3 regions of the Embleya australiensis genome follow, and region 2 is predicted to be linked to each of the others. Evidence: predicted binding sites of a transcription regulator. Region 2 holds the regulator's gene; each other region holds the start of a gene.
The links. The regulator HrcA, encoded in region 2, represses chaperone genes, less so after heat shock. The targets are predictions, from matches to a motif close to TTNGCACTCNGNNNNNCNGAGTGCNAA.

Region 1 (9,392 bases), 840 kb from region 2:
TTCGTGTCCGGTACTCGGGCACCGTGGCCATCGGCGGGCGTTCCCGGGCGGCGATGTCGTGGGTGCGTACGCGAAAGCCCGCCTCGTCCCGTTCGAACTGGGTCAGCACGGTGTTCGGCTCGGCCGGGTGCGCGCCGGCGGGGCCGCGGCGCAGTCGGCGCTCGACGGCCTGGAGTATCTCCGCCGCCATCCGCCCCAGGCCCGCCTCGTCCTGGTGGTTGTGCCGCCGCACACCGACGTCCACCTGGGCCATCGCGTCCAAGCCGACCAGGCGCAGGGTGTCCACGAGCATCGCGGTCTCGATGCCGTAGCCACACGGGAAGGGCAGTTGTTCGAGCAGCGTGCGGCGGGCCGCGTATTCGCCGCCGAGCGGCTGCACGAAGCCGGCCAGTTCGGGCCAGTGCAGGTTGAGCAGGGGGCGGGCGACCAGTTCGGTCACCCGGCCGCCGCCGGCGGGCACGATCGTGTCGCCGATCTCCAGCGGCCGGTCGTACATGGCCTTGACCAGCTGGACCGAGGGGTCGGTGAGCAGCGGGCCGAGGATCCCGGTGACGAAGTCCGCCGAGAAGTCCTTCAGGTCGGCGTCCACGAACGCCACGATGTCGCCGTCGGTGACCAGGAGCGAGCGCCACAACACCTCGCCCTTGCCGCGCACGGCCGGGAGCGCGGGCAGGATGTCGTCGCGGTGCACCACCCGCGCGCCCGCGTCGGCGGCCACCCGCGCGGTGTCGTCGGTGGAGCCGGAGTCGACCACCACCAGCTCGTCCACCAGCGGTACCCGCTCGACCAGCTCGGTCCGGATCACCTTGACGATGTCGCCGACCGTCGCCGCCTCGTTCAACGCGGGCAGGACGACGCTGACCCGGGTGTCGCGTTTGGCGTCGAGAAGCCTGTCGACGGGCCAGTCGGCGGCGGCGGAGGACCGCCGTCGGAGCCAGTCGCCCACCTCGTGCGTCACGTTCGAAGATCCCCTGTCGTCGCCGGTGTTCCGGCCTCGGTCGTTCCACCCTTTATCGTCTCGCGGGGTGGACCGGATGATCGACGCGGCACCGGTTCGGTTACAGTCGTCGTCACCGGTTACGACGATCGCACGTCGGACCGGACAAACGCGGACCGGCCACCCGGCGAAGGGTGTGTCCACCGCCATAGCAGCTCATCCAGAGGGGCAGAGGGAACGGCCCGTTGAAGCCCCGGCAACCATCCGATCGTCATTCCTCGTGACGCGCTTTCGGCGCGAGCGAGCGGCCGACGAGTCGGACAGGTGCCAAGTCCGGCCCGTGGGACCCCACGGGTAAAGATGAGGACAGAAAGGCCCTCGCCATGGCGACACCCACCGCCACCCGCACCACCAGCGCCACCCCCACCTCCTTCGGTCCGGCCGTCGCGCTGTCGTGTCGCGAGTGCGGGGAGCGCACGGAGCTCGGCCCGAAGTACGCCTGCGAGTCCTGTTTCGGCCCCCTCGAGGTCGCCTACGAGTTCGGCACCGTGACGCGGGAGCGGATCGAAGCCGGGCCGCACAACATCTGGCGCTACGCGCCGCTGCTGCCGGTGTCCGCGGACGTCTCGTCCCGGCCCAGCCTGAACCCCGGCTTCACCAAGCTCGTCCGGGCCGAGAACCTGGGCCGCGAGCTGGGCGTGCGCAACCTGCACGTCAAGGACGATTCCGGGAACCCGACGCACTCCTTCAAGGACCGCGTGGTGGCGATCGCAGTCGAGGCCGCGCGTACCTTCGGCTTCACCACGCTGTCCTGCTCGTCCACCGGCAACCTGGCCGGCGCGGTGGGTGCCGCCGCCGCCCGGGTGGGCCTGCGCAGCTGTGTGTTCATCCCGTCCGACCTGGAGGCCGGCAAGGTCGTCACAGCTGCGGTCTACGGCGGCGAGCTGGTCGCCATCGAGGGGACCTACGACGAGGTCAACCGATTCTGTTCGGAGCTGATCGGCGACCCGGCCGGCGAGAGCTGGGGCTTCGTCAACGTCAACCTGCGGCCCTACTACGGCGAGGGTTCCAAGACGCTCGCCTATGAGATCGCGGAACAACTCGGCTGGAAACTGCCGGAGCAGATCGTCATCCCCATCGCGTCGGGGTCGCAGCTGACCAAGATCGACAAGGGTTTCCGCGAGTTGATCGCGCTGGGTCTGGTAGAGGACGCGCCGTACAGGATCTTCGGCGCCCAGGCGACGGGGTGCTCCCCGGTGGCCGCCGCGTGGAAGGCCGGGCACGACGTGATCCGCCCGGTGCGGCCGGACACGATCGCCAAGTCGCTCGCGATCGGCAATCCCGCCGACGGCCCCTACGTGCTCGACGTGTGCAAGCGCACGGGCGGCGCGGTGGAGGACGTGAACGACGTCGAGGTGGTCGAGGCGATGAAGCTGCTCGCGCGTACCGAGGGCATCTTCGGCGAGACCGCGGGCGGGGTCACCGTGGGCTGCCTGCGCAAGCTGCTCGAGTCCGGCGCGCTGGACCCGGACGCCGAGACGGTCGTGCTCAACACGGGCGACGGCCTCAAGACGTTGGACGCGGTCACGCCGACGACCGGACCCACCGCGACCATTCGACCCACCCTGGACTCCTTCCGAAAGGCCGGCCTCGCATGAGCGTCTCCGTTCGCATCCCGACCATCCTGCGCACCTACACGGGTGGGGCGGCGGAGGTGTCCGCCGAGGGCACCACGCTCGCCGAGGTCCTGGACTCCCTGGAAAAGGCCCACGCCGGAATTCGCGCACGCATCCTCGACGACGAGGGCAAGCTGCGTCGCTTTGTGAATCTGTACGTGGAGGACGAGGACGTGCGCTTCGCCGACGGGCTCGCCACGGCGATCCCCGACAAGGGCACCGTTTCGATCATCCCGGCGGTCGCCGGGGGTTGCTGACGCGATAGGCCGAGCGTCCCGATCTTCCTCGATCGGGCACGAAACGGAACCGGGAAATCCGCCGCGCGAGCACCGCTCGGCGGATTTCTTCGTTCCTGCCGAAGGTTGTGCGTAACCCGGGTTTAACCGGCTCCATTTCCCGTCTTTGGCGGCGGCGCGTCGGTAAACCCGTGGTCGGGATCACATCCGATATGTGTGGAAAGTCGTTTTCCTGGTGAATTGAAATACGGCTTTTTCGGAGACTCGCGAGGAATGCGAGTTTTATTCGCTCGGGAATTCTCGTCCGATTGACCTGTTGCTCCGGGCATCCGTCCGGATACATTCAGCCGCGGTCGTAGCAGAGGGCCGGGTCCTTCTGGATACGAACCCGGAGCTGCGGCGTGCAGTATCCGTGAAAGGGCCAGTAACAGGGGAGTTAGGAATGGCTCAGGGCGCCGTCAAGTGGTTCAACGCGGAGAAGGGGTACGGCTTCATCGCGGTCGACGGTGGGGCGGACGTTTTCGTCCACTACAGCGCGATCCAGATGGACGGGTACCGGACGCTCGAGGAGGGGCAGCGAGTCGAGTTCGAGATCTCGCAGGGGCAGAAGGGGCCGCAGGCCGACATGGTCCGCGTCACCGCCTGAACCGGGAGCCATGCGCTCCTCTGCTTGAAACGGTCCACACACGGACTGCACGACACATCGCGGCACATAACGCGCCCGATCCTGTCGGATCAATGACCGGGGCCCGGCCTTCCCGCCAAGCGGGGGCCGGGCCCCGGTCGTTGCACGGGCGGCGGCGGGACGCACGGGTGCGGCGGAACGCGGGCCGGGGCCGGACGGGCGGCGCAGCGCGGCGCGGGGCGCCGGGCCGGGGCAGCGCGGCGCGGGCACAGTAGGTGCGGGTACGGGTGCGGCGGAGCGCGGGCCGGGGCCGGGGCGGGCGGCGCGGCGCGGGCGGGTGGGGCGCCGGGTCGGGGCAGCGCGGCGTGGGCGCGGCAGGTGCGGGTTCGGCGGGCGGCGGCATGCGGGAGCGCCGACCGGGGCCGGACAGGCGGCGCGAGGCGAAGCGGCCGCGGGGTATCGCCGGCGCCGGTACGGCGGTACAGGCAACCAACGCAGCCGAGCCCGCCACGCAACCCCGCGCAACCACAGGCACCCCGACCGGACCCGACGCAGGCGCAGCGGCGGGCAGACCGGCGTGCAACAGGCACCACACCCGAACTCGGCATGGCCACAGACGCCCCGGCGTGAGCCAGGGCGGGCATAACACCCGAACCCGAGGTGGGCCCAGGGGCGGCACATCCGAACCCGTCCGGGTGCGGGCAATGCCCAGGGCCCGAGCCACCCAACCGCCACGGTCGCGCACGCACCGGCGGACGTGGGGCGGGCGCGGTGCCCGAACCCGGTGCACGCACAGGCGACACACCCGGATCTGCGCGGGCGCGAGCCAACATGGCGCAGCCGCGGCACCCAAACCCGGCATGGACACACGCGGCACACCCGGCCCCGGGCGGGCGCGGGCAACGCGGCCAGGGCCGGTGCGGGCGGACCCGGCGTGGGCCGACGCGGCGCGGGCCGGCGCGGCACTCAAGCCCGGCATGGACACCGGCGGCACACCTCGACCGTGCGGGCACGGGCGGCGCCCCGAACACGGACCACGCAACCACCGCAGACCCAGCGGCCGGGACTCCCGATCCGGGCCGGCCCCCGGCCCGGCGCCGTGCACGCGGACGCGGCACCCGAAACCCGGTGTGGGCACACCCGTCCCGCACGGGTGCGGGCGGGCTCGGCGGCCGGGAACTCCGACCCGGGCCCGCCGCCGAAACCGTGCCGGACGGGCACCCGGGCGGCGGCGGGCGCGGCGTCCACAACGCGGGGGCACAGGCGCACACCCCGTCCCGCACGGGTGCGGGCGGGCTCGGCGGCCGGGATCCCCGATCCGGGCCTGCCGCCGAAACCGTGGCGGGCAGCCTGGCGTCGGCGGGCGCCCGCAACCCGGGGGGCGCAGGCGGCGCACCCCGTCCCGTGCGGGCACGGGTGGCGCGGTGGCCGGGAAGCGCCGATTCCGGCCCGCCCCGGGGCAGGCGGGGCGGGCGCCGTGCGGTGGGCGGCGGCCGAACCCGGTGGGGTGTGCGCGGCACGCGCGAAGCCGTGTCGGGGTGGCCGAGGTCGGGGTGGGTGGCATGTGGATGGGCTGCGATGCGGGGTCGGGTGGGCGTGGGGGTGGGGTGTGTGACACGCGCGGGTGTGGAGTGGGGGGCCTTGGACTCGCCCGTTGCGCTTGCACTCGGCATGGCCGAGTGCTAATCATTGGCGTTAGCACTCTGGATGTGAGAGTGACAGAAACGGACCGGGCCGGTGAGGCTCGGCACCCGTGAGGGAGGGATCCTCGCGGTGGTCGGGTCGTCCGTCGCGGGCACCTGTGCGGTCCGGCACTCACCCCCGTTCTGGGAGGACTTCACCACATGGCCAAGATCATCGCGTTCAACGAGGAAGCGCGCCGCGGCCTCGAGCGCGGGATGAACCAGCTCGCCGACGCCGTCAAGGTCACGCTGGGCCCCAAGGGCCGCAACGTCGTGCTCGAGAAGAAGTGGGGTGCGCCCACCATCACCAACGATGGTGTGAGCATCGCCAAGGAGATCGAGCTCGAGGACCCGTACGAAAAGATCGGCGCCGAGCTGGTCAAGGAGGTCGCCAAGAAGACGGACGACGTCGCCGGTGACGGTACGACGACCGCGACCGTCCTCGCCCAGGCGCTCGTCCGCGAGGGCCTGCGCAACGTGGCCGCCGGCGCGAACCCGATGGCCCTCAAGCGTGGCATCGAGAAGGCCGTCGAGGCCGTCTCCGAGCAGCTGCTCGCGCTCGCGAAGGACGTCGAGACGAAGGAGCAGATCGCCTCCACCGCCTCGATCTCCGCCGCTGACCCCCTGATCGGCGAGATGATCGCCGAGGCCATGGACAAGGTCGGCAAGGAAGGCGTCATCACCGTCGAGGAGAGCAACACCTTCGGTCTCGAGCTCGAGCTCACCGAGGGCATGCGCTTCGACAAGGGCTACATCTCGCCCTACTTCGCGACCGACATGGAGCGCATGGAGGCCGTCCTCGAAGACGCCTACGTGCTCATCGTCAACTCGAAGATCACCTCGGTGAAGGACCTCCTCCCGCTCCTCGAGAAGGTCATGCAGTCGGGCAAGCCGCTCATGATCATCTCCGAGGACGTCGAGGGCGAGGCCCTGGCCACGCTCGTCGTGAACAAGATCCGCGGCACCTTCAAGTCCGTCGCCGTCAAGGCTCCGGGCTTCGGCGACCGTCGCAAGGCCATGCTCGGCGACATCGCCATCCTCACCGGTGGCCAGGTCATCTCCGAGGAGGTCGGCCTCAAGCTCGACACCGCCGGTCTCGAACTCCTCGGCCGCGCCCGCAAGGTCGTCGTCACCAAGGACGAGACCACCATCGTCGACGGCGCCGGTGACTCGGACCAGGTCGCGGGTCGGGTCAACCAGATCCGCGCCGAGATCGAGAACTCCGACTCGGACTACGACCGCGAGAAGCTCCAGGAGCGCCTGGCGAAGCTCGCGGGCGGCGTGGCGGTCATCAAGGCCGGTGCCGCGACCGAGGTCGAGCTCAAGGAGCGCAAGCACCGCATCGAGGACGCGGTGCGCAACGCGAAGGCCGCCGTCGAGGAGGGCATCGTCGCCGGTGGTGGCGTGGCCCTGCTCCAGGCGTCCACCATCGCGTTCGACAAGCTCGACCTGGACGGCGACGAGGCCACCGGCGCGAACATCGTGCGCCTGGCCGTCGAGGCCCCGCTCAAGCAGATCGCGGTCAACGCCGGCCTCGAGGGTGGCGTGGTTGTGGAGAAGGTGCGCAACCTGACCCCGGGTCACGGCCTCAACGCCGCGACCGGCGACTACGTGGACCTCATCGCCGAGGGCATCATCGACCCGGCGAAGGTCACCCGTTCCGCGCTGCAGAACGCCGCGTCGATCGCCGCGCTGTTCCTGACCACCGAGGCCGTCATCGCCGACAAGCCGGAGAAGAACGCCGCTCCGGCCGGCGGCGGCGCCCCGGACATGGGCGGCATGGACTTCTGATCCGCTGAGGATCGGCAGTCCCGACCCACCCGGTCGGTAGCTCCACGAAAGAGGCGGTCCCCTTCGGGGGGGCCGCCTCTTTCGCGTCCCTGCGGGCCCTTCCACCACTGTTCGAAGCGTGTTCGCTCGTTCGAGTGGCACAGGCGACTTACCCTGAAATGGTCTCCGGGCGGCCGACCTGGTGGTGATGGCTCGGGAAGACGTGGCCACGCCGACACCGGCGCATCGGATTCTTCTCGTCGCCGAGATCACCTCCCCGAGCAATGCGAGCATCGACCGCGTCGACAAGCTGCGGGCGTACGCACACGGACCGATTCCGCTCTACCTGCTCGTCGATCGGTGGGACAAGGACGGCCCGGCGGCAACGCTGTACTCCGAGCCCGACGGCAAGGTCTATCAGCGGGTGCAACGTGTCGATTTCGGCGGCTCGGTCGTCATCCCCGATCCCTTCGGGATCGAGTTGGACACCTCAGGCTTCCCGCCGCGGTGATATTCGCCGGCATCGCCGGTCGCTCGCTCGTAGGCTCGTGAGGCGACTTCGGGAACTACGTGTTCCTTCTGTCTTGGCGTACAAGCGCTTTTGGGGTGCTTGGGGTTCGAATCCCTATCCGGGACCCGTGACCTGCCCGAAGTCGCGCGCCATCGCACCCGGGGAACTGCGTGTTCGTACAGTGCCGTTTCCGATGGGTTGGAAGCGGTCCCGGCTACGTACCGAGATCGACACCGGACCCGCGACCTGCCCCGGGTGCCCACGGGGGAGCCCATTTCGATGACCGAGACCGAGATCGTGCGCGCGCTCAGCGCCGACAACCCCGCCCGTGCCGAGGCCGCCGCCACCGTCGTGCGTTTCCTGGACGTCGCCGTGGCCGCGACCGGACGGGCCTCCTTCTACAACACCCGCGACGAGCACCTCGCCCTCGAAGAGGACGCGCACCGGGCGATGGCCGCGCTGGACCGGCGGCTGTACGCGGGCCTGGTGTGCTCCCCCGGGGCCACCGACCGCAGCCGGCAGCTCGGCGTGTTGCACCTGCTCGGCACACCCGCGCACGAGCACGACGGCGACGCCGTCCGCGCCGCGGTCGCCGCGCTGACCGTGCCGCGCCGGCTCAAGCTGTTCGCCATGCTGGCCGAGCGGCGGGTGAACAACGCGCGGGTGCGCCGACTGATCCTGCGCACCGTGCTCGGCTCCACCTCCCTGGAACTGTGGTCGGTGCGCTACCGGGACAAGCTGGCCGGCGCCCTGCGGCACGCGTGGGGTCTGCGGCTGAGCGGCATCCTGCGCGCGATCCTGACCAAACGACTCGCCGGAGGCGAACTCGACCCGAAGGAACACCGCATCCTCGCCCGCGAGATCGACCGCTGGGCCGCCGACCGGGCCGATCCCGCCGCGGTGCGCGAGTGCGTCGCGTTCGTGCTGGGCGCCGAGGGTCCGTACACGCTGCCGCTCCCGGTCGCGTATCGGGCCGCCCGCACCGACCTGGACGCGGGCGCCGCGCTGCCGCTCGAAACCCTGGAGGGGCTGCGCGGCCGGTACCACCCGCACGAGAAGCCGGCCCGCGTCCTGGAGCTGACCGCCGCCCGGCTCACCGTCGGACAGCGGCTGGCCGGACAGCGGCAGGCCGCTCGGGCGGGCGTGGCGGTCGACGTCGACCCGGATCGCTACGACGCGGTCCGGCTCTACCTGTACGCGTTCGCCGAGGGCATGACCGCCGAGGTCGCCGCCGCGCTCGACCGGCGCGCCGCGCGCACCGCGGCCGGGCTCGACCTGGCCGGCCGCCGGGTCGCCCTCGTCCTGGACGGTTCCGCCTCCATGCGCGGCGGCACCGACCAGCCGCTCCGGCCGATCGCCGCCGTGCTCGCCCTGCGCGACGCACTGCGGGCGGCGGCGGGCACCTGCCACGACGTGTGGATCGGCGGCGTCCCGGACGGCCGGCTGGTCCACCCCGCCGGCCCGACCGCCGCCGCCGAGGCCCTGGTCGCCGCGCTGCGTACCGGCGCGGAGCTGATCGTGGTGGTCGGCGACGGCTACGAGAACGCGCCCGCCGGCCGATTCGCCCAGGTGCTCGACGCGGCGCGCACCCTCGGCGTCGCGGTGCCGGTGGTCCAGCTCTCCCCCGTCCTCGCCGCCGAGGCGGCCGGCCTGCGCGGCTACGCGCCGGGCCTGCCGCTCGCCCCCGTCCACCGTCCCGAAGCCCTCGAACTCGCCTGGTGCCGACTGATGTTGGCCGCCGACCCGACCGCCGCCATACCCGCGCTGCTGCGCCTGGCCCACCCGGAGGTGACCGCATGACCACCCTCGCCCACGACACGCTGCCGATCGGCGACCTGCTGGCCGACTGCGCCCTCGGGCGGGTGCAGAGCGTCGGTCGGATGCAGGTGCTGCCGCTGCTCGGCGACACCGTCGACGCGCCGACCGTCACCGTGCCCACCGACCTGTGGATCGGC
Region 2 (9,392 bases):
ACACTGCCGCCGTAGCGCGCGGCGGCCCGGGCCAGCGAGCGGGCGTAGCGCGCGGTGAGCTCGTCCTCGGCGCGGGTGGGCGGCGGCTGCGGCATGAACGCGTTGACCCCGAACGGCACGTCACCGACCAGCGAACGCAACTCCTCGATCTCGGCACCCAACGCCGCGGCCGACCGATACCCGGCCGCCAAAAACCCGAGCCCCCCGACACGGGTAACCGCCGCCGCCAACGCGGGCCCGCCGGCCCCGGCCATCGGCGCCTGCACGATCGGCAGTTCGGTCAGCCGGGTCGGATCGACGTTCGTCGCCATCATGCTCCCCGTTCCCTCGATCGACGGCACACCCACAACCAACCCAAGCCTAGGCGCCCCCGACCTCCCCCGAACCGAACCCCACCCACGGACCCGGCGGGCGGCGCGATAGCGGCCGCCGGTACACGAACCCGGCGACGCGGGGCCGCGGAGCGGTCACGTCACGCCTCCGGTTGCGGGTGGCCGGCGCGCGGCCGGCCAGAGTCGGAGATGGGCCGCCGCCGGCGTGCGGGGCTCCGAGACATGGGGCTTCCGGCGAGGCGGGCGCACTGCTCGGCAAACCCGGCCGGCAGCAGGGAGCGGGTGGGTGGCCGGGTCGGGTTCTCCGAGGTCCCTTCCGGGTGGGTCGGGCGTGTTCGGCGCGCGTTGCGCTTGCGGTTGCGGGTGGCCGGTGCGGGGCGGGTCGGAGTCGGTGATGGGCCGCCACCCGCAGCCAAAAGCGCAGCGGAAGCCGGAACACCCGGCCCACTCGGTGAGGCCGCCGGAGAACCCGGCCCGAGCGCCTTCCTGCTCCCCGTTCCTCGGCCGGATTTCGCCGACCAACGCACCCGCCCCGCCGACGCACCGCAGTCCCCGAGCCCCACACACCGTTGACGGCTCGGTCCACGGCCCTGATCGGCCCCGGTGTCACGCGGCCAAAGTGTGCCGTGACCGCTTCGTGTGGCCGGGCCCGGTTACCGGGCGCGGTCGGGTCCAGCCCGTCCGGCGTTCGAGGACGCTCGCCGCAGGCGGCCCCATAGCGCCGGACGCGGCCGAGTCCCGGCCCGTCCGGCGCCTGAGGGCGACGTCACGGCGCGCCGCCGCGCTCAACCGCACCCGTACCCCGCCCGCTACCGGCCGTTGAAGGCGTCCTTCAGGCGGGAGAACAGGCCCTGTTGGCCCGGTGTGAATTGTCCCGACGGGCGTTCCTCGCCGCGTAGTTTGGCCAGGCGGCGGAGCAGTTCCTCCTGCTCCGGGTCGAGCTTGTTCGGCGTTTGCACCTCGACGTGCACGACCAGGTCGCCGCGGCCGCCGCCGCGCAGGTGGGTGATGCCCCGCCCGTGCAGCGGGATCGACTGGCCCGACTGGGTGCCCGGGCGGATGTCGATCTCCTCCGTGCCGTCCAGCGTCTGCAGCGGCACCTTGGTGCCGAGCGACGCCGCCGTCATCGGGATGGTGACCGTGCAGTGCAGGTCGTCGCCGCGCCGCTGGAAGGTGGCGTGCGCGACCTCGACGATCTCCACGTACAGATCGCCCGCCGGGCCGCCGCCGGGACCGACCTCGCCCTCGCCCGCGAGCTGGATCCGCGTACCGCTGTCCACGCCCGCCGGGATCTTGACGGTGAGCGTGCGCCGCGCGCGGATGCGGCCGTCGCCCGCGCACTCGGGGCACGGGTGCGGGACCACGGTGCCGAAGCCCTGACACTGCGGACACGGCCGCGACGTCATGACCTGGCCCAGGAACGACTTGGTGACCTGGCTGACCTCGCCCCGCCCGCGGCACATGTCGCAGGTCTGCGCCGTGGTGCCCGGAGCCGCGCCCTCGCCGTTGCACGTGTTGCACGTGACGGCGGTGTCCACCTGGATCTCCCGGGTGGTGCCGAACGCGGCCTCTTCGAGGGTGATCTCGATCCGGATCATCGCGTCCTGGCCGCGGCGCGTGCGCGAGCGCGGTCCGCGCTGGCTGGCCTGGCCGAAGAACGCGTCCATGATGTCGCTGAACCCGAAGCCGGCCTGGCCGAAGCCACCACCGCCCCCGCCGCCCCCGGAGGACAGCGGGTCGCCGCCGAGGTCGTACATCTGACGCTTCTGCGGGTCCGAAAGGACCTCGTAGGCGTTGTTGATCTCCTTGAACCGGTCCTGCGTCTTCGGGTCCGGATTGACGTCCGGGTGCAGCTCCCGAGCGAGCCGGCGGAAGGCCTTCTTGATTTCCTCCGGGGTGGCGTCGCGCCGTACCCCGAGGACCTCGTAGTAATCGGTAGCCAACTCTACGACTCCGCGAGGATCTGTCCGACGTACCGTGCCACGGCGCGCACCGCTCCCATCGTTCCGGGGTAGTCCATCCGGGTCGGCCCGAGTACTCCGAGCTTCGCCAGTGTTTCCTGCCCACTGCCGTATCCGACGGCGACCACCGAGGTCGCGGCCAGTCCTTCGTGCATGTTCTCGTGTCCGATCCGCACGACCATGCCCGGGTCGGTCGCCTCGCCCAACAGCCGCAGCAGTACGACGTGTTCCTCGAGTGCTTCCAGGACCGGGCGGATCGTGTTCGGGAAGTCCATGCCGAAACGGGTCAGGTTGGCCGTCCCGGCCAGGACGACCTTCTCTTCCTTGTGCTCGACCAGGGTGTCGAGCAGGGTGGCCAGGATGTCCGCCACGATCGGCCGTTCCTCGGCGGTGAACGGCTCGGCGAGATCCTGGACCAGCAACGGCACATCGGCGAACCGCTTGCCGGTGATGCGGCTGTTCAGCCGCGCCCGGACGTCGGCGAGCAGGTTCTCGCCGACCGGGCCCGGCGTGTCCATCACCCGCTGCTCGACCCGGCCCGTGCTGGTGATCAGCACCAGCATGACCCGGGTGGGCGCGAGGGTGAGCAGCTCGACGTGCCGGATCGTCGAGCGGGTCAGCGACGGGTATTGCACGACGGCGACCTGATGGGTCAGCTGCGCGAGCAGCCGGACCGTACGGCCCACCACGTCGTCCAGGTCGACCGCGCCGGCCAGGAAGGTCTGGATCGCCCGGCGCTCGGCGCCGGACAGCGGCTTGACACCCGCGAGCCGGTCGACGAACAGCCGGTAGCCCTTGTCGGTGGGCACCCGGCCGGCGCTGGTGTGGGGCTGCGTGATGTAGCCCTCCTCCTCCAGCGCGGCCATGTCGTTGCGAATGGTGGCCGGGGAGACCCCGAGGTTGTGTCGGTCCGCGAGCGCCTTGGAGCCGACCGGCTCCTGGGTCGCCACGTAGTCCTGCACGATGGCACGCAGCACGTCCTGTTTCCGATCGTCGAGCATGGTGCGCACCTCCCTGACCCGTTCTTCCACCCGTTGCCGTGTCGCGTAGGCGGTGGTTCGTCCCACTGGTTGGCACTCCGTCCCGCCGAGTGCCAGTGTACGGGTCACCCGATCCGGACCGTACCCCTGCGTCCGTGCCAAGGTTGACGCATGCTACGCGCCGAACAGCCGAAACACGCCACGTGGGAGCCGATCGGGCCGGGCGTACTGCGTCGTCGGTTGCCCGGCCTCGAACTGAATGTGGCGGTCGTCACGGGGCGGGACGGGATCCTGCTCGTGGACACCGGTTCGCACGACCACGAGGCCGCCGACATCCTGGCCTCGCTGGCCCGCGAACTGCCCGGACACGGATTGCCCGACCGGGTGGTCGCGGTGGTGAACACCCACGGTCACTTCGACCACTGCTACGGCAACGACGAGGTGCTGCGCGCCTTCCCCGACGCGGAGATCTGGGGCCACGCGGACCTGCCGGAGTACCTGGAGCGGTGGGCCGAGGCCGGGCGGGCGAGCGGCATCCACCACGGGTTCGACCCGGAGCTGATGCGCGCGGCGCGGATCGTGCCGCCGACCCGCCCGGTGTCCACGGGCACGCCGGTGACCGTGGATCTGGGCGGGCGCGAGGTGGTGCTGTTCGCGCCCGGTCGTGGGCACACCGACCACGACGTGGTCGTCCACGTACCGGACTGCGGCGTGCTGATCGCCGGGGACATCGTGGAGGAGAGCGGGCCGCCGGTCTTCGGCTCGGACGCGTTCGCCGCCGAGTGGAGCGATTCGCTGGCCCGGGTGCGGGGGTTGGACGCGAGTGTCTGGCTGCCCGGACACGGCGCGGTCGTCGACGAGGAGTTCGTGATCCGGCAGAACCGTTGGCTGGCCGAGGTGGCCGCCGGGCGCGTCGTACCGGACTGACGTACCGTCACCCGGCTAGCGTCGTGGTCATGCGCAGTTATGGACCCGAGTCGCTGATCCCGGGATGGAAGAAGGACAAGCCCGTCCCGGAGGTCGCGGCCGACCGCGATCTGGTGGTGGAGGAGGCGTCCACCGGCTTCTGCGGCGCGGTGGTCCGGGTGGAGAAGACCCCCGAGGGCTTCACCGTCACGCTGGAGGATCGGCACGGGCGGCTGCGGGTGTTCCCGATGGATCCGCGCGGGTTCCTGATCGATGGCGAGGTGGTCACCCTGGTCCGACCGACCGCCCCCGGTCCGGCCCGTGCCCCGGGGCGCACCGCGTCGGGCTCGATCGCGGTACCGGGCACCCGGGCCCGGGTCGCACGCGCCGGGCGGATCTACGTCGAGGGCCGCCACGACGCCGAGTTGGTCGAGCGGGTGTGGGGCGACGACCTGCGGATCGAGGGCGTGGTCGTGGAGTATCTGGAGGGCGTCGACGATCTCCCGGACGTGGTCCGCGAGTTCGCGCCGGGCCCGGGTCGCCGCCTCGGCGTGCTGGTCGACCACCTGGTACCGGGCTCCAAGGAGAGCCGGATCGCGGGCCGGGTGAGCGGTGACCACGTGCTGGTGGTGGGACACCCCTATATCGACGTCTGGCAGGCGGTACGCCCCGCCTCCGTCGGCATCGCGGCCTGGCCGGACGTCCCGCGCGGCGTCCCGTGGAAGGAGGGCGTCTGCGCGGCCCTCGGCTGGCCGGTGAACCCGCCCGCGGCCTGGCGCCGCATCCTCGCGGCGGTCGACTCGTACCGCGACCTGGAACCGGCCCTGCTCGGGCGGGTCGAGGAACTCATCGACTTCGTGACGGCGCCGCCCGAGGGGTGAGGCCCCGGTCGACGCGATGGCCGGCCCTCACCGCGCGCGACCTGCGGCGCTACCGTACGGCGATGGCGCAGGAAGAGATCACCCTCGTATTGCCGGACTCGGCCGGACCGAAGTATCGGTTGTTCGGCGTCTTCGACACCACGTTCGTCCGGTCCGCCCGCTCGGGTGACGGGGCGGCTCGGGAGACGCGCAAGGACTTCGCCGACCCGGCCGCCGCCGTGATCGCGCTGCGCCGGGAGGTGGGCAAGGCGATGCGCGCCGGGTTCGTGCGACTGGGCGGGGCCGAGGACCCGGTGGTGCTGGAGTTCATGCCGCCGGGCAAGACCTCGTCCCGGGCCATGGACCTGCATCCGGACGGGCGCACCGTGCTGATCGCCTACGACGGCGCGATCCGGCTCGTGGACGTGGCGACCGGGGTCCGCCGCACGGTGTACGCGGTGCCCGCAGCCGAACGGCCGACCGGCATCGACACCGCGCTGTTCGACGCGACCGGATCGGCCGTGGTCTACACCGTCGGCGGCTCGACCCGGCGACTGGACCTGGGCACGCTGCACGAGCAATCGTTGGCCGATTACCGGCAGTTCGAGAACGCCCGGTTCAATCCGCACATCGTGCAACCGTCCTGGGACGCGGCCCGGAAACGGCTGGTGGTCTTCGACGCCGACGACCGCGTGCGCGTCCTGGACGCGGCCGGCGCCTCGGTCTGCGAGGTGTCCACCGGATCGCCGACCACCGAGTGCCGGGGCGCCGCGCTGTCCCCTTCGGGTCGGCTGCTCGCGGTGTGGCGGGTCAGTCGCGGGCTGGTGTACGGGCATCGGGACGCGAGCGGTGATCCGACCAACGAGGTCGAGGTGTGGGACGTGGACACCGGCCGCTCGGTCGCGCGGGTGCCGCTGGAGTGGGAGATCGGCGACCTCGGCTTCGATCCGAGCGAGACATTGCTCCTGGTCAACCGGGGCCGGGTACACGGGCCGTTCGCGATCTCGGTCGACACCGGCGAGCCGGTCTGGCACCTCGGTGATCCGCACCACCCGAACGGCTGGGCGACCTGCTACGCGTGGGCCTACTCGCCGGACGGCCGGCGGATCGCGGTGGGCGGTCGTCGTACGAGCGCCCTGTGCGTGTACGACGCGGAACTGCGCGAGCGCGACGCCGTCGCCCTCCCCGGCCACGACGAACAACGCGTCCGCCGCCTGGCCTTCTCCGCCGACGGCACCCTCCTGGCCACCGGCGGCGACTTCGGCCGAGTCTTCGTCCGACGTGTGTAGGGCATCCGCCCCGGCGCGCCGAACAACCCGTCGGCTTCGGCACGGCGCCACTCGAAAGGTGACGCCCGGCCCCATGGCTCGTCAGACGAATCTGCTGGTGCTCAATGTCATCGAGAACGGCGCGGGCAGATCGATCTGCTTGCCGAAGGGGCCGGTGTGACCCTCCAGGTAGTCGTCACCCTTCGGCGTCAGAAAGAGCGTGACCTTGCTCTGCTCTCGATCCACGAGCAGGTACAGCGGAATGCCGCTGCGGGCATAGGCCCGTCGCTTCTGTTCACGATCGAAGCCGGCGCGATACGACGTCACCTCCAGGACCAGGGCAACCCCGGCGCACGGCATCCACGATTCGGCGTCCAGGAACAGGTCCAAGTCCTCGGGCGCGAACGTGCCGTCCGGGATGACGTGGTTGCGGGCGAGTCCCCCGCCGGCGGCCACCACCAATCCCTTGCCGCCGGAGAAATCCATCGGCACGGCCGATCCGCTCAGGATCTGGCGAACCACCGCGCTGATGATGCGCTCGTGATTCCCCATCGGCGGTGGTGTCACGACGATGTCCCCGTCGATGAACTCGGCGCGGAAGCCCAAGGGGGTGTCCAACGCCAGGAAGCCGTCGAGCATGACGTCTTCCTGCGCGGGGATCTCGTGTGCCATGGCAGACATTCTCAACCCCTTCCGTAGTCGACGCGAGCATAGGGACGCGTCGTGCGGGTGACCCGAACGTTTCCGTTCCGGTCACCCGCACGGGTGAACGACTACATGAGGCGGCCCTACGGGGTCTTCGCCGAGGCCGAGAGCGCGGCGATGGAGTCGTCGGTGCAGTCCGCCCAGAAGGTGCCGACGACGTCTTCCAGCTGGGTCATCGAGTGGGCGGCGTACAGGATGTCCTGGTAGTGCGTGATGTCATATTGCATCGTGCCCATCGCGACCAGGTCCAGGTCGCGGATGTCGACGGTGCGGAACTCGCGGATCTCGCCGTAGGAGGACAGGATCCCGGCACCGTATGCCTTGAGCGCGCCGCCCTCGTGCATGACGCCGAATTCGAGGGTGAACCAGAAGACCTTGGAGACGAACTCCAGCGCCTCGCGGCTCTCCACCCGGCGGGCCGCCTCGCCCGCGACCCGGTACAGCGCCGCGAAGCGGTCCGAGGCGAGCATGTTGGCGTGGCCGATCACCTCGTGCACGACGTCCGGCTCGGGGGTGTACAGCGGGACGCTGTGGTGGCGGATGTACTGCGTGGAGTGGAAGTAGGAGTCGGCCAGCGACCCGTAGAAGTCGCGCAGCGGAACCAGGCCGGCCGCGGGCAGGTAGCGGAAGCCGGTGAGCGGCTGCAGCGCCTCGCTGACCTCCTCCAGCTGGGGGATCCGCTCGGTCGGCAGCTTCAGGCGCGCGGCGCCGTCCAGGTAGTCCGCGACCGCGTACTCCGCGTGCGAGGCGGACAGCTCGCGGGAGACCAGGCGCCAGACCTCGTGCTCCTCGTCGGTGTACTCGACCTCCGGGATCGGGTCGCCGCGGTGGTGGTCCAGCGCCAGCGCCGCGATCCGGTTCCGGCGTTCGCGGTAGACCGCGTCCGCGAACCCCGGGTGGCTGCGGGACAGCTCGACCTCGACTCCGCCGTCGGCCCTACGGGTGACCGGGGCCAGATACTGGGCCTCCTCGAACATGCCATCTCCTGATCGCATCGGAATCGACTCGCCGGACAAGTCGCGGCACCCACGCAACCAGTATGCGCCGTTTTCATGCCTTTCAGACCGATCGGGTCGGGGGCCACGGCAACGGGAATCAGCTGCGAGGGATCGCCTCGACGCCCTCATCGCATCATCCGGACGGGCGTCACACAAGGGGCACAGGGGTGCAGACGGCCGCGTCGAACGCACCGTCCACAGACCGAGACGGGATTCCCGCCCGCGTGACAGGATCGCCCGTACATCGGGGAGGGCACCGTCGAGAGGGGGCGCGCGGTGGTGGATTCACACGGCATCGCCGGGGATCGGGCGAGGCGACGCGAGGTGGTCGAGGCACTCACCGAGACCTCCGACCATCTCGACTTCGCACTGGCGATGGTCCGCCGCATCGTCGGCGACCAGGAACGGCTCGGGGAACTGACCGCCCGCATCCGCGAGATCGAGACCCGGCTCCGGGACGACCGCTACTACCTCGCGGTGATCGGCGAGTTCTCGGCCGGCAAGAGCACCTTCGTCAACGCGCTGCTGGCCGACGACCTGCTGCCCACGTCGGCGCTGCCGACCACCGGCGCCGCGACCAGGATCACCCACGGGGAGGAGTTCTCCGTCGAGGTGCGCTTCACCGGCCACGGGATCCGCTACGTGTACCCCTCCGGGCGCTACACCGGGGCGGACAGCCCGCTCGGCCGGATGCTCGCGCACCTCGCGCCGGACACCCCGATCCCCGAGGACACCGCCGGCATCCTGCGCCTGCTCACCGCCGACGAGGCGATCGCCCCACGGGTGCAGAGCCTGGAAGTCCGCCACCCCGCACCGGCGCTGCGCGACGGCCTGGTGATCATCGACACGCCCGGAACCAACGCCCGGGCAGGTCACACGGAGATCACGCGCGCGGTGATGCGCGACGTCGCCGACGTGGCGGCCGTACTGACCGCGTCCACCTCGCCGTCGCCGGTGTCGCTGACCGAATTCCTCACCGATGCGCTCGATCCGGGACAATTGCGCCGCTGCATCATCCTCGTCACCAAGATGGACCACATCGACGAGGACGAACGGGACGATCTGCTCGCCCACGTCCGACAGCGGTTCGCCCGGATGCTCGGTGTGCCCGACCCGGTCCTGGAACCGGTCGCCGCCGAACCGGTGGTGCGACTGGCCACCGGACGGCCGCTGCGCGGCCCCGAACAGGAGCACTGGGCGGAGGAGTTTCCGCGCACCGTGGCCCGGCTGCGCGACCTGATGCAGCGCCAGCGCATCGTCGCGGTCTCCGACCACCTGCTGCGACTCCTCGAGGACCTGCTCGACGAGTTGCGCCGCGAGGTGACGCTGGCCGAACAGCGGCTCGACGCCGAAGAGGCGGAGCTGGCCGAGGCGCGGATCGC
Region 3 (9,392 bases), 2.2 Mb from region 2:
CGCACGAGTCCCCACCGGAATCCCAGCGCGACCGCGTGCGCCCGGTCGGACGCGCCCAGCTTCTTGAACAGGCGTCGGGCGTGGGTCTTGACCGTGTCCTCGGACAGGAACAGCTCGCGCCCGATCTCGGCGTTGCTGCGCCCGTGGCTCATGCCCTCGAGCACCTGGATCTCACGTGCCGTCAGGGTCGGCGCCACGCCCATGTCGGGCGAGCGCAACCGCCGGGGCGCCAGCCGCCACGTCGGGTCGGCGAGCGCTTGGGAGACGGTCGCGCGCAGTTCCGCGCGCGACGCGTCCTTGTGCAGATATCCCCGAGCCCCGGCGGCGACCGCGAGGGCCACCCCGTCCAGGTCCTCGGCCATCGTCAGCATGATCACCCGTGCGCCGGGGTCGCCGGCCAGGAGGCGGCGCACCGCCTCGACGCCGCCGAGCCCGGGCATCCGCACGTCCATGAGGACGAGGTCGGACCGCTCCGCGCCCCAGCGCCGCAGTACCTCCTCGCCACTCGTGGCCGTCGTCACCCTCTCGACGCCGGGGACCGTGGCCACCGCCCGCCGCAGGGTCTCCCGAACCAGCGGGGAATCGTCGCAGACCAGGACGGTCGTCATCGCCGGCCTCCGCAGTGGATCCGCGTCACGTTGAGCCTCCACGCCTGTACGTACCGTTTCCTTTGCGGCGGCCCCGAGGGTCGGTGGCTCGGGATCCAGTCCCGACCGCCCTCGTCGCCAACCGCTTCACCCACCCCAACGAGCATCACTCGAAAGGGTTACGGGGGGAGTTCCGCTCCGCCGCCACCACAACGAGGCGACCGTCCCGAAGGACACGCAAGGGTGAAGCCCGGCCGCCCCACGCCACCCGGCAGCCGCCCCGCACACCCCTGTCCCCACCGCTCCCAACCCCGAACGCCCCTCCATGCACACCACACCCATTCGCACCACATCACCCCAATTAGCCCGATACACCTGCCAAGGACCCCAGCCTGGGTAATTTTTTCGGGATTCGATGCATAAGTGGGAATTAGGATTGGAACTGATCATTTCGTGACACAGTCGCACCTACTTCTGATCGCTTGATCACGACTGTTCTGCACGGTCCGCACCAGAGGTGGCATCCCTGCTCACCGATCACTCGTACGCGATAAGCAAGAGGGACGAGTCATGGCTGATTTCTCGCGACTCCCCGGCCCCAACGCCGATCTGTGGGACTGGCAGCTGTCGGCAGCCTGTCGCGGAGTCGACAGCGCACTGTTCTTCCACCCCGAAGGCGAGCGAGGCGCCGCCAGGGTCGCCCGGGAGGCTTCGGCCAAGGAAGTCTGCATGCGGTGCCCGGTCCGTCGCCAGTGCGCCACGCACGCGCTCAAGGTGCGCGAGCCGTATGGCGTATGGGGCGGGCTCACCGAGGACGAACGGGTCGAACTCGACAGCGACCGCCGGCACGGGGTCGCCGCGGAACGGGCGGCCGCGGCGAGCGGCGCGTCCGTGACGCACTGATCTTCACGACCTCCACGACCTCCACGCATCGACCCCACGGGCGCCCACGCCTCGCCTCCCGCCCCGACGGCGGCGCCCGACAACACCATCGTGAAACGTTCGGCGGCCCGCCCCCAAGCCAGGGGGCGGGCCGCCGAACGTCGACACGGGCCGGTCGCGCGACACGTGTCGGCACGGGACGCGCGGGAGGGTTCGGCCCGTTATTGGAAGGCGGACATGTCCATCTCCCACACCTTCGGCCAGTCCTTGCCCCGGAAGGAGGCGTCGGTGCCGCCGTCGCAGAAGACCACGGAGCCGACGAAGAAGCTCGACTCGCCGCCGAGCAGGAACGCCACCAGCGCGGCGATCTCCTCGGGCCGGCCGCCGCGACCGGCCGGGATGGTGTTCAGGAACATCTCCATGCCCTCGGCGGTCAGCGGGTCCGTGCGCCCCTCGGCCGTCATCGGGGTCTCGATCAGGCCCGGCGCGATCGCGTTGAGCCGGATACCGTCGGCGATGTACTCGGCGCACCGGGTGCGGGCGTACCAGGCGAGCGCCGCCTTGGTCGCGGGGTAGGCCTGCAGCGCCGCGAACTCGCCGAACGCCTCGGCGGCCGCGCTCGCCCCCGCCTCGTCCCCGGCCAGGCACGACTCGGCCACCTCGACCGGCCAGTTCGGCTGCGCCGTCGTGGAGTTCGAGCTGATCAGCACGACCGAGGGGCCATCACCGGCGGCGAGCAGCGGACGCAGCCCCTCCAGGAGCACGATCGCGCCGAAGTAGTTCACCGACACCAGCAGGCCGCCCGACCGACCGGTGGCCGCGGCCAGGCCCGCGAACGGCACGAAGCCGTCGAGCACGCCGCCGGACAGCTCGGTGACCCGCGTGATCGCCTCGGCCCGACCCTCGGCCGTGCCCAGGTCCACGGTGACGTCGGCGTCGCGCAGGTCGACGCCGATCACCCGGTGCCCGTCCGCCTCCAGCCGGGCCTTGGTCGCGGCGCCCAGGCCGGAGGCCGCGCCGGTGATCGCGTAGGTACCCATGTGTCTCCTTCGTGCTGCTCGACGGGATCGGCCGCACCCGGCGGCTGACGGTCCGTCAGTTATCGGGCTCCGGGCACTCTCGCAGATCGGGCCGGCGGCGAAAAGGCCGACGGGCCCGACCGCGGGGATGCGGTCGGGCCCGTCGGGGACGTGCGGGGTGGAACCGGCGCGCGGGCTACCCGTGCGCGGAACCGATGCGCGTGGAACTAGTGCGAGTGGCCGTGGCCGCCGTGGCTGTGCCCGGCCGGCTCTTCCTCGGCCGGCTTCTCGACGACCAGGGTCTCGGTCGTGAGCAGCAGCGACGCGATCGACGCGGCGTTCTGCAGCGCGGAGCGGGTCACCTTGACCGGGTCGATGACGCCCGAGTCGACCAGGTTGCCGTACTCGCCGGTCGCGGCGTTGAAGCCGTGCCCGACACCGAGCTCCTGCACCTTGTTGACGATCACGTAGCCCTCGAGGCCCGCGTTCTCGGCGATCCAGCGCAGCGGCTCGACCACGGCGCGACGCACGACCGAGACACCGGTCGCGATGTCGCCGGTCTGGCCCAGGTTCTCCGCGAGCACCGAGGCCGCGTGCACCAGGGCGGTGCCGCCGCCGGCGACGATGCCCTCCTCGATGGCCGCGCGGGTCGCGGAGACCGCGTCCTCGAGACGGTGCTTCTTCTCCTTGAGCTCGACCTCGGTGGCCGCGCCCACGCGGATCACGCACACGCCGCCGGCCAGCTTCGCGAGCCGCTCCTGCAGCTTCTCGCGGTCCCAGTCGGAGTCCGTGGACTCGATCTCACGCTTGATCTGCTTGACCCGGTCGGCGATCGCGGCACCGTCGCCGGCGCCGTCCACCAGGGTGGTGGCGTCCTTGGTGATGGTGATGCGACGGGCGCTGCCCAGCACCTCCAGGCCGACCTGGTCGAGCTTGAGGCCGACCTCGGGGGCGATGACCTGACCGCCGGTCAGGATCGCCATGTCCTCCAGCATCGCCTTGCGGCGGTCGCCGAAGCCCGGGGCCTTGACCGCGACCGCGTTGAAGGTGCCGCGGATCTTGTTCACGACCAGGGTGGACAGCGCCTCGCCGTCCACGTCCTCGGCCACGATCAGCAGCGGCTTCGACGCGCCGGCCTGGATGATCTTCTCCAGCAGCGGCAGCAGCTCGGCGATGGCCGAGATCTTGCCCTGGTGGATCAGGATGTACGGGTCGTCGAGGACGGCCTCCATACGCTCCTGGTCGGTGACCATGTAGGGCGACAGGTAGCCCTTGTCGAACTGAAGGCCCTCGGCGAACTCCAGCTCCAGACCCATGGTCTGGGACTCCTCGACGGTGATCACACCGTCCTTGCCGACCTTGTCCATGGCCTCGGCGATCAGCTCGCCGATCTGCTTGTCCTGGGCGGACAGCGCGGCGACGGCGGCGATGTCCTCCTTGCCGTCGATCGCGCGGGCGGTACCGAGCAGCTGCTCGGACACGGCGGCGACGGCGAGGTCGATGCCCTTCTTCAGGTCCATCGGGGCCGCGCCGGCGGCCACGTTGCGCAGACCCTCGCGCACCAGCGCCTGGGCGAGCACCGTCGCGGTGGTGGTGCCGTCACCCGCGATGTCGTTGGTCTTGGTCGCGACCTCCTTGGCGAGCTGCGCGCCAAGGTTCTCGTACGCGTCCTCGAGCTCCACCTCACGGGCGATGGTCACGCCGTCGTTGGTGATGGTCGGGGCACCGAACTTCTTGTCGATCACGACGTTGCGGCCCTTGGGGCCGAGCGTGACCTTGACGGTGTCGGCCAGCGCGTTGACGCCGCGCTCCAGCGACCGCCGGGCCTTCTCGTCGAACTGGAGGATCTTCGCCATGAGGGTCTTCGTCCTTAAAGGTTGCTTTTCGACGTCGTACAACCGACTCCGCCCCGGGTCCACCGGCCGCGAGGGCAGGGCGATCCGGGGCGGGGTCGTCGAACCGTCACCGGTTCCGGCGCGTCAGCGCGATGTCACTTCTCGATGATCGCGAGCACGTCGCGGGCCGAGAGAACGAGGTATTCCTCGCCGTTGTACTTCACCTCGGTGCCGCCGTACTTGCTGTACAGCACGGTGTCACCGACGGCGACGTCGAGCGGCAGACGCTGACCGTCCTCGAAACGACCCGGGCCCACGGCCAGGACGACGCCCTCCTGGGGCTTCTCCTTGGCGGTGTCCGGGATCACGAGACCCGACGCGGTGGTCTGCTCGGCCTCAAGCGTCTGAACCACGATGCGGTCCTCGAGCGGCTTGATGGCAACCTTGGTGTTGGCGGTCGTCACGATGCGACCTCCCCCTTCGGAGATCTCACGGAAAAATGTCTGTCGGCGAATGGGACAGATCCGTCGTCGCGGGTGCCGGACCTGCTCGTATCGCACTGGCACACTCATGGGGAGAGTGCCAGCACAGACACTAGGTGGCGGTTAGCACTCCGTCAACCAGAGTGCCAGATTCAGCGCGTCGCGAGCGTTCTTCATACCAATGGGCGCGGATCTACGGGGACCGGCTTCATGCCGATGGGCGCGGATCGATGGGGCCGGGCGCTCGGCGAGAATGGCCGGGTGCACACCGACGCCATCGAAGCCCTCACCGCGCTGCGGACCGACGAGGGCCGCTGCCTGCTCGACCTGCTGGCCGAACACGACGCCGCGGACGAGTTGTCGCTGGCCACCCGGTTGCGTCGGGAACATCCGCCGGAGTTGATCGCCGCCGCGCTCACCCAGACCCGGTTGCGGCAGCGCGGCCGGGCCAAGTTCGGGGCTGACGCGGACCGGATGTTCTTCACGTCCAACGGCCTGGAGCAGTCCACCCGGACCTCGGTGGCCGACCACCGGGCCGCCCGGCTGGCCGCGGCCGGCGTCCGCCGGGCGATCGACCTGTGCTGCGGCATCGGCGGCGACGCGCTCGCGCTGGCCCGCGCCGGGGTCGCGGTGCACGCGGTCGACCTCGATCCGGCGACCTGCGCGGTGGCCCGGGCCAACGCGGAGGCGCTGGGCCTGGCCGACCTGCTCACGGTCGAGTGCGCGGACGCGACCGAGGTGGATCCGTCCGGCTACGACGCGGCGCTGATCGACCCGGCCCGGCGCACCGCCCGCGGTCGCACCTTCGACCCCGAGTCGTACGCGCCGCCCTTCTCGTTCCTGAGCACCCTCGCCGCCCGCGTCCCCGCCGGCGCGGCCAAGGTGGCCCCCGGCATCCCGCACGAGATCGTGCCCGCCGGCATGGAGGCGGAGTGGGTCTCCGACCGCGGCGACGTCAAGGAGGCGGTGTTGTGGTGGGGCGGGCTCGCCCGGGCCGGTCTGCGTGCCACCCTGTTGCCCGGCGGCGCCGAGTTGGCCTCGGGGATGGTCCGGCAGGCGCCGGTGGGCCCGATGCGCCGCTACCTCTACGAGCCGGACGGCGCGGTGATCCGGGCCCATCTGGTGTCCGAGGTCGGCGAGTTGGTGGACGGCAACCTGGTGGACGAGACGATCGCCTACCTGACCTCGGACCGGCTGGTGCACACCGCGTTCGCGAGCGTGTACGAGATCACCGACGTGTTGCCGTTCAACCTCAAGCGGCTCAAGGCCCTGCTGCGCGAGCGCGGCGTCGGCACTCTGACGGTCAAGAAGCGCGGCTCTGCGGTCGAGCCGGAGGAGGTCCGCCGCCGGGTCCGCCCCACCGGTCCGAACGCGGCCACGGTGCTGTTGACCCGGGTGGCGGGCGCGCCCACGATGCTGATCGGTCACCCGGTGCCCTGCGGTGGGTGACCCGGGCCGGGGCGGTCCTCAGCCGATGTAGTCCTCCAGGCGCGCGATCGTGAAGCCCTGGGCCTGGATCTTGCGCAGCATGTTGCCGAACATCTCGGTCATCGTGGTGCCCTTGAGCTCACTCGGGCCGCGGAAGTGGGCCAGGATGATGTCGCCCGGGTGCAGCTTCTTCTCCCCCGCGTACTGCATGTCGTTGATCTGCATCGACTCCTGCCACTTCACGATCGCGCCGATTCCGCCGCAACCGCCCGCCACCGTCTGCGTGGTCGCGTTCCAGTTGCCGTAGGGCGGGCGGAACAACGTCGGGCGTTTGCCGTACAGCTCGCCGAGCCGGTCCTGTTGGCCGCAGATCTGGTGCTTCTGCGCGTCGGCGCCCAGGGTCTTCAGGTCGGGGTGGGAGAGCGTGTGGTTCTGCACGGTGGCGCCGAGGTCCTGGAGCTTGCGGAAGTATTCCGGGTCCTGGCGCACGTAGGTGTCGTTGAGGAACATCGCCACCGGGATGCGCAGGTCCCGCATCATGTCCAGGAACTTGGGATCCTTCTCCGCGCCGTCGTCGATCGTGATGAACACGATCTTCTCCTGTGTGGGGATCTTCTCCACCACCGGCGGCTTGGGCCCGCCTCCCTTGATCGGCTTGTCCGCGGGCGGGGCCGGCGGCGCGGCGAACGGCTTCAGGTTCCACTTCGCGGCGAGCGTGGCGGGGTCGGCGCCGGGGGTGTCCGGCTTGGCCGCGGGCGCCGGTTTGGCGGCCGCGGTCGAGGTACCGCCGGAGGGTACCTCGGTCGCCTTCACCGACGACGTGTCGTCGGATCCGCCGCCACAGCCGGTCAGCGCGAGCAGCAGTACGCCGGCCAGGCCGACGCCGACCGAGGCGAATACGCCTCGCCGCTTTTGTACCGTTCCATGCGCCACTGTCGCCGGCCCTTCCGTCGCCTGGACCGTTCGCCCGATCCACCCGCGCCCACGCTACGCGGCGCGGCGGCCTGTCACGGTCCGGACAAGCCCTGTTCAAGGGACTGTCGAAGGACTGTTGAGCAGCCGATGAGCTGGGCACACTCCCGGCAAGGCCAATGGCACGTGCGGCGGCACGCAGCCATCAGCCAAGGCACTCGACCCACGTCCGGCTTGCGAATGGCCTCCTCGTCGGACGCGGGTCGAGTGTTGCGCCGACTCGGGCGGGGCGAGGGCGGCGCCGAGGCTTCAGGGGCCGACGCTGAGCCGTTCGAAGTTCCAGGTGTGCGGCGGCCGGGCGACCAGGGCGGCCGGTGGCTCGGGCAGCGCCACCGGCGGGCCGGTCCACAGCGCGATCACCACCACGCGGTCCCCGTCGGGTGCGTCCGGGGCGGCGAACACCTCGATCCGCTCCAGGCCGGGCGCGCCGGCCACGACGGGCAGCGCCACCTCGTGCACCCATGCGGCCAGCGCCGCACCGTCGCCGGACTCGGTCCTGGCCTCCCACATCGCCGCGATCGCCATGGTCAGGACACCGCCTGCGAGATCGTGACCGGCATCGACGAGTCGGCCGGGATGGACAGTGTGGAGGGGGCCCGGTCGCGGGCGACCATCTCGGCGCCAAGCGCGGCGACCATCGCGCCGTTGTCGGTGCACAGGCCCGGCCGCGGCACGCGCAGCACGATCCCGGCCGCGTCGCAGCGCTCCTGCGCCAGCGCCCGCAGGCGGGTGTTGGCGGACACGCCGCCGCCCATCATCAGGTGCTCGACGCCGTTCTCCTTGCAGGCCCGGATCGCCTTGCGGGTCAGCACGTCGACCACCGCCTCCTGGAAGGACGCCGCCACGTCCGCCACCGGCACGCTCTCCCCGGCCCGCTGCCGGGCCTCGACCCAGCGCGCGACCGAGGTCTTGAGGCCGGAGAAGGAGAAGTCGAACGGCGCGTCGCGCGGACCGGTCAGCCCGCGCGGGAAGGCGATCGCGGCGCGGTCGCCCTCGCGCGCCCACCGGTCGATCACCGGGCCGCCCGGGAAGCCGAGTCCGAGCACGCGCGCGACCTTGTCGAACGCCTCGCCCGCCGCGTCGTCGATGGTCGACCCCAGCGGGCGCACGTCGGAGGTGATGTCGGGCACGAGCAGCAGCGAGGAGTGCCCACCGGAGACCAGCAACGCCATGCACGGTTCGGGCAGCTTGCCGTGCTCCAGCTGGTCCACGCACACGTGCGAGGCCAGGTGGTTGACGCCGTACAGCGGCTTGTCGAGGGCGACCGAGTAGCCCTTGGCCGCGGCGACGCCCACCAGCAGCGCGCCCGCCAGGCCGGGACCCGAGGTGACCGCGATCGCATCGATGTCGCCCATCGTGACACCCGCGTCGGCGAGCGCGCGGCGCACCGTCGGCACCATCGCCTCCAGGTGCGCGCGGCTGGCGACCTCGGGCACCACACCGCCGAACCGGGCGTGTTCGTCGACACTGGAGGCGACCGCGTCGGCGAGCAGCGTGGTGCCGCGCACGATGCCGATGCCGGTCTCGTCGCACGAGGTCTCGATGCCCAGGACGAGTGGTTCGTCAGCCACCGGTGGCCGTTCCTTCCCGACGTTCCTTCAGATCGCAGCGCATCACCAACGCGTCCACGTTGGCGGGCTGGTAGTAGCCCCGGCGCACGCCGATCCCCTTGAAGCCGAAGCGCTCGTACAGCGCCTGCGCGCGGGCGTTGTCCACCCGCACCTCGAGCAGTACGTCCCGGCAGCCGCGCGCCACCGCCAGGTCGAGCAGTTCGGTCAACAGCAGCGCGCCCAGGCCCGTGCCCCACCGATCGCGGCGCACCCCGATGGTCTGCACGTCGCCCTCGTCGCCGATCACCGCGAGCCCGGCGTATCCCGCCAGGGTGCCCGTCTCGTCCTCGGCGACCACGTAGTGCCGCATCTCCGGTTCCGACAACTCGGACCAGAACATCCCCGCCGACCACGCGTCCTCGGCGAACAACTCGTGCTCGAGTCGCATCACGGCCTCGATGTCCCACCACCGCATCCGCCGCAGGCGAGACCCGAATTCCATGCCGGAAGTCTAGGCCCTGCCCGGCGTGGCCCGGCCGGGCTACGCCCCGGGCGGGGGCCCCGCGGGGGTGACGGCCTTGTAGCCGGCGGGGACCTGGGCGTCGGGGCGGCGCAGGTAGAGGGGCTCCGGCGGGAG

Region 1: groL (chaperonin GroEL) is a predicted target of HrcA. The motif match lies at 5,134-5,160, and genes of this name have one in related genera.
Region 3: groES (co-chaperone GroES) is a predicted target of HrcA. The motif match lies at 4,929-4,955, and genes of this name have one in related genera.

Annotation. Positions count from the first base shown of each region.
Region 1 is NZ_CP182422.1:3,240,254-3,249,645, forward strand. Features, by position in the region: gene ACMXN5_RS13705 (glucosyl-3-phosphoglycerate synthase) at 1-958, opposite strand, end outside; SAM riboswitch class I at 1,151-1,304, shown strand; gene thrC (threonine synthase) at 1,321-2,595, shown strand; gene ACMXN5_RS13715 (MoaD/ThiS family protein) at 2,592-2,870, shown strand; gene ACMXN5_RS13720 (cold-shock protein) at 3,292-3,495, shown strand; gene groL (chaperonin GroEL) at 5,319-6,947, shown strand; gene ACMXN5_RS13730 (Uma2 family endonuclease) at 7,126-7,437, shown strand; gene ACMXN5_RS13735 (hypothetical protein) at 7,717-9,237, shown strand; gene ACMXN5_RS13740 (ARPP-1 family domain-containing protein) at 9,234-9,392, shown strand, end outside.
Region 2 is NZ_CP182422.1:2,403,990-2,413,381, forward strand. Features, by position in the region: gene ACMXN5_RS10005 (NAD(P)H-dependent flavin oxidoreductase) at 1-314, opposite strand, end outside; gene dnaJ (molecular chaperone DnaJ) at 1,142-2,275, opposite strand; gene hrcA (heat-inducible transcriptional repressor HrcA) at 2,278-3,294, opposite strand; gene ACMXN5_RS10020 (MBL fold metallo-hydrolase) at 3,445-4,200, shown strand; gene ACMXN5_RS10025 (DUF3097 domain-containing protein) at 4,230-5,060, shown strand; gene ACMXN5_RS10030 (WD40 repeat domain-containing protein) at 5,123-6,328, shown strand; gene ACMXN5_RS10035 (Uma2 family endonuclease) at 6,410-6,979, opposite strand; gene ACMXN5_RS10040 (phenylalanine 4-monooxygenase) at 7,096-7,989, opposite strand; gene ACMXN5_RS10045 (dynamin family protein) at 8,287-9,392, shown strand, end outside.
Region 3 is NZ_CP182422.1:4,582,820-4,592,211, reverse strand. Features, by position in the region: gene ACMXN5_RS20010 (response regulator transcription factor) at 1-608, opposite strand, end outside; gene ACMXN5_RS20005 (WhiB family transcriptional regulator) at 1,158-1,490, shown strand; gene ACMXN5_RS20000 (SDR family oxidoreductase) at 1,691-2,509, opposite strand; gene groL (chaperonin GroEL) at 2,716-4,344, opposite strand; gene groES (co-chaperone GroES) at 4,479-4,787, opposite strand; gene ACMXN5_RS19985 (class I SAM-dependent methyltransferase) at 5,022-6,254, shown strand; gene ACMXN5_RS19980 (polysaccharide deacetylase family protein) at 6,273-7,166, opposite strand; gene ACMXN5_RS19975 (hypothetical protein) at 7,455-7,730, opposite strand; gene tsaD (tRNA (adenosine(37)-N6)-threonylcarbamoyltransferase complex transferase subunit TsaD) at 7,733-8,776, opposite strand; gene rimI (ribosomal protein S18-alanine N-acetyltransferase) at 8,769-9,257, opposite strand; gene tsaB (tRNA (adenosine(37)-N6)-threonylcarbamoyltransferase complex dimerization subunit type 1 TsaB) at 9,297-9,392, opposite strand, start outside.